2 regions of the Ewingella sp. C233 genome follow, and region 2 is predicted to be linked to the other one. Evidence: predicted binding sites of a transcription regulator. Region 2 holds the regulator's gene; the other holds the start of a gene.

Region 1 (2,419 bases), 380 kb from region 2:
TATCTTGCCCATGCGTGACAGCACTTCTTTACCAAATTTGAGACTGTCGTTGATGGTCGCGGTCTGTACCAGATCAAACATCGTGTGGTCGAGATAACGGTCTCCACTTTTGCCGACCCCGCCAATCTGGTCAGATTCATTCTGAGTTTGTGCTAAAAACCGGGCTGCGGAGCTGGTCGCGCCTTTGGTTGAGAGAGCAAACACTGAAGATCCCCGTGCAGCGCGGCTGGTAAAAGCATCTGCATGAATAGAAACAAACAGATCCGCATGTAATTTCCGCGCTTTGGCCACCCGCACTTTCAACGGAATAAACACATCTTCGTTGCGCGTCATATGCACTTTCATATTCGGCTCGCGCTGAATGAGCTTTTGTAATTTGCGGGCAATTTGCAGCACGATGTCTTTTTCACGTGTCTTATATTTACCAATCGCGCCCGGATCTTCCCCGCCATGCCCCGGATCAAGCATGATCACCAGCGGTCTTTCGCGCCCAGCCTTGCCGTCTTTGGCCGTTTCCGGTGGCAACGTGCGGGCCACATCGCCTTTATTGTAATCTTCCAGCAGTGCCAGCAACGGATCATCATCCGTACTCGCTGCGCCTTCCGCCGGATAGAGATCGACCACCAACCGGTTGTGAATGCCTGCGACTGGTTTGAGAGTGAATACATGCGGATTAATCGGCTGTTTGAGCTCCATCACCAGACGCACGGTTTTCGGGTCAAACTGCCCCACTCTCGCCTGCTTAATAAAAGGATCACTTTGCTGGATCTGCTTATCCAGTCCCTTGAGCACGCTGTTGAGATGCACGCCTTCGATATCAATCACGACGCGATGGGGATTAGTGAGAAGGAACTGTTTGTATTTCAACGGAGTGCTGGATTCCAGCGTAAGGCGGGTATAGGAAGTGGCGGGCCACACGCGCACCGCCACGACCTGTGAACTGGCGGCGAAACCGACCCGGCTGACGCTTAACATCCATGTCGCGGCCACGCTTTGTAAAAGCCGTCTTCGGCCAAAATTGTGATTTTCGTCAGTCATGCAGTCTCAGAGATAAAATATAAAGGCTCAAAAAAAAGCTCAAAACAGAGTATAAAAAGAGGAAAATGGCCTTTTTCAGGCTCAATCAGAAAATTCTAACCAATCGATCCCTTCATGTCATTCATAAACCGGCGGCAGATTTTTCAGTGCTGTAGATGAGGCGTTGAAGGAGTAAGAACAAAAACAGAGATTTCTTACTTGCCACACCGACATAAAAGAATAAAAATACAGAAATTACGAATAAAAATTCAAATGAGGTTTTGCCGTGAAGGAACGAAGTACTGAACTGGTCCAGGGGTTTCGCCACTCCGTTCCCTACATCAATGCGCACCGTGGCAAAACGTTTGTTGTCATGCTGGGTGGTGAAGCCATTGAACATGAGAACTTTACCAACATCGTCAACGATATCGGCCTGCTGCATAGTCTGGGGATCCGCCTGGTCGTGGTTTATGGCGCCCGTCCGCAAATCGATGAAAATCTTGCGGAGCATAATTATGAGCCCCTCTACCATAAAAATACCCGCGTCACCGATGCCCGAACCCTGGAACTGGTGAAGCAAGCCGCCGGTCTGTTGCAGCTCGATATCACCGCTCGCTTGTCGATGAGCCTGAATAATACGCCACTTCAGGGCGCGCACATTAATGTGGTCAGCGGCAACTTCATCATTGCTCAGCCTCTGGGCGTTGATGATGGTATTGATTACTGCCACACCGGCCGTATCCGCCGCATTGATGAAGAAGCCATCCACCGCCAGCTCGACAGCAATGCCATTGTATTGTTGGGCCCGGTTGCGGTATCCGTCACCGGCGAGAGCTTCAATCTCACCTCCGAAGAGGTCGCCACGCAGCTGGCGATTAAACTGAAAGCGGAGAAAATGATCGGCTTCTGCTCGTCACAGGGCGTGATTGATGAAGACGATAAGATCATCTCAGAGCTGTTCCCCAATGATGCTCAGGTGCGTATCGAGACCATGGAAGCCAGCGGTGACTATCAGTCAGGTACTGTGCGTTTCCTGCGTGGCGCCGTCAAAGCCTGCCGCAGCGGCGTGCGCCGCAGCCACCTCATCAGCTATCAGGAAGATGGTGCACTGGTTCAGGAACTGTTTTCCCGTGACGGTATCGGTACACAGATCGTGATGGAGAGCGCCGAGCAGGTGCGCCGCGCCACCATCAATGACATTGGTGGCATACTCGAACTGATCCGCCCTCTCGAGCAGCAGGGCATTCTGGTTCGCCGTTCACGCGAACAGCTGGAGATGGAGATCGACAAATTTACGATTATTGAACGCGACAACCTGACCATCGCCTGCGCCGCACTCTATCCGTTCCCCGAAGAACGCATTGGCGAAATGGCCTGCGTGGCGGTTCATCCGGATTATCGC
Region 2 (2,419 bases):
ATGACGCTGAGGCAGAGATCTTATTGGTAGATTTCTGCGGTTGCGTGATAAGCACCGTCGTTATGGGCTTCAATCACACGGTAAGATTTTGCACCCATGCTGTCGGCTTTATCGGACAGTTTCTGGCGGATATCCATAGAGACGCCGTTAACACCGCTGACGTTAATCACGCCCATAGGCTGTAAATTCTGTACCTGATCGTTGGTGACCAGCTGTGCCGCTGAAGCGCCGAATGAAACGGCAGTAAACAGGCTAAGGGCAGCAAGGGTAGTAATGATTTTCATGACAATTTCCTGATATTTATGACGTTGATATCAACTTTTCATCGCAACGTCGATTCATGTTTGGGATTCATCAGGTCTGTATTATCAAGATTGAAGGGCGTTCTCACGCTCTGGAAACTTGGTGTGTTGCAGTGATAAATCCATTGGGTATTTCGTTTTGATTCCGCAAACCTGGTTGTGCTCAGGCCTCTTCGCTTTATCTACCTGACACGTTTATTGGTAAATTTCTGCGGTAGCGTGGAAGTTGCCTTCTTCACGAACTTCGATCACGCGAAAGGATTTAGCACCTTTTTCGTCAGCTTTTGCGGACAGTGCCTGGCGGATATCTGAAGGAGCGCCGGCGATGCCGCTTACGCTAATCATTCCAACAGATTGCAATTTTTGCGCCTGATCCTGTGTAACGGGTTGTGCTGCAAAAGCACCAAATGACAGGGCAGATAGAATGCTTAATGTTGCGATAGCAGTAGTAACTTTCATGATTAACCTCGTCTATTTTATTATGCGTCCGAACAAACAGTGATTCACATCACGAAAATGAGTATACATGTGGTAACTGAGAATATTAATAGTTTGCTAATAGTTTTTTTGGTGGTTATAAGTGTGCTTGTCGTGTTTTTAATAACTAAAAGATATTAAAAGAGATGTAAAAATGAACGAATTGAATGATTGGTTATTAAAATCAGAAGGTTGAGCTGCTTTGACTATTTGTGCGTAATTTTACAGTTGTTCGCACTAATGAAACGATGATGTAACGATGATGTGACCTGTAATGAGCTATTTGCCCGTAAAAAACGCTGTCATGGAGTAACAGAGGGAAAAATGAGAGGCATTTATAAGGTAGTTAAAATAAAAAGGATAACTATTACCGGTATGGTGGGGAGCTTGCAGGATACCTTCAGAGGAAAATTGCGGGTAACCTGCACATAAAGTGTAATGCGGAGAGTCCATTAAGCTGAACAGAGAACCGTTTTACAGTTCCTGTTCGAAAAGGCTAAGAATCGCTTCGTACAGCTGTTTAACGCTGAAACCGCGGGCAGGTGTGGTGAAAATGGTGTCATCACCGGCAATGGTGCCCAGAATTCCTTCTGATTTCCCCAATGAGTCCAGCAGTCGGGCTATTAACTGCGCTGCCCCCGGGCTGGTGCGGATAACGACGACGGCTTCATTGTAATCGATATCTAATACCAGATTCTTTAATGGACTGGTGGTGGTTGGGACACCGATTTCCGCAGGCAGACAGTAGACCATTTCCATTTTTGCATTGCGGGTCCGTACCGCGCCGAATTTGGTCAGCATGCGCGAAACTTTCGATTGATTGATGTTCTCGAAGCCATCTTCTTGTAAGGCGAGGACAATTTCGCCCTGAGAGCTGAACTTCTCTTCCTTCAATAACGATTTGAAGGCTTTGATCAGATCTTCCTGTTTAGCAGGATTACGCATTTTGCACCCTGAGGTCATAACGATAGTGTTGCAGATTATGCATATATTTGAATTTTTATTCAATAAGCGTTCTGCAATGAATCTTGGATTATCCGGAATATCAGGTGTGAAGCCAAGGTTGCAGACGATTAAATGTGATGAATATGCCAATTTCGTGCATTCTCAATCGGACTTTTGGTGAACAAATTGTTATGAAAATGATATTGTCCTGATGTTGACTTCGGGTGTAATGTAACCGCCAGTTAACCTGTCGTGTTTCGTGAGGCTATTTCAGGTCTGATTGTTTTATGCCACTGAAGCATAAGCAAAATAATCTTAAATTAAGCCGACAAACTACCTTAATGCTGCGTAACTTCTCACTATCGGGGTTCCAGGATTGTGTTTGGTCATCCAGTAGATTAAGGTCATAACTAGATGAATTCACGGCGATTTTTAAGTTTTTGTTAAAAAAGGAGTACAGGATGAAAGTTGCAGTTCTCGGTGCAGCCGGTGGTATCGGCCAGGCCCTCGCTCTTCTACTCAAGACGCAATTACCTTCAGGTTCAGAACTCTCGCTGTATGACATTGCACCGGTAACGCCGGGCGTTGCTGTCGACCTAAGCCATATCCCTACTGCTGTAAAAATCAAAGGCTTCAGCGGCGTCGATGCTACTCCGGCATTAGTGGGTGCTGACGTCGTGCTGATTTCAGCCGGC

Evidence for each region. The regulator ArgR, encoded in region 2, controls arginine synthesis, uptake and breakdown. The targets are predictions, from matches to a motif close to ANTGAATAAAAATACANT.
Region 1: argA (amino-acid N-acetyltransferase) is a predicted target of ArgR. The motif match lies at 1,253-1,270, and genes of this name have one in related genera.

The regions. Positions count from the first base shown of each region.
Region 1 is NZ_JBUZRI010000003.1:54,727-57,145, forward strand. Features, by position in the region: gene amiC (N-acetylmuramoyl-L-alanine amidase AmiC) at 1-1,038, opposite strand, end outside; gene argA (amino-acid N-acetyltransferase) at 1,304-2,419, shown strand, end outside.
Region 2 is NZ_JBUZRI010000003.1:431,240-433,658, reverse strand. Features, by position in the region: gene yhcN (peroxide/acid stress response protein YhcN) at 21-284, opposite strand; gene yhcN (peroxide/acid stress response protein YhcN) at 498-761, opposite strand; gene argR (transcriptional regulator ArgR) at 1,254-1,724, opposite strand; gene mdh (malate dehydrogenase) at 2,186-2,419, shown strand, end outside.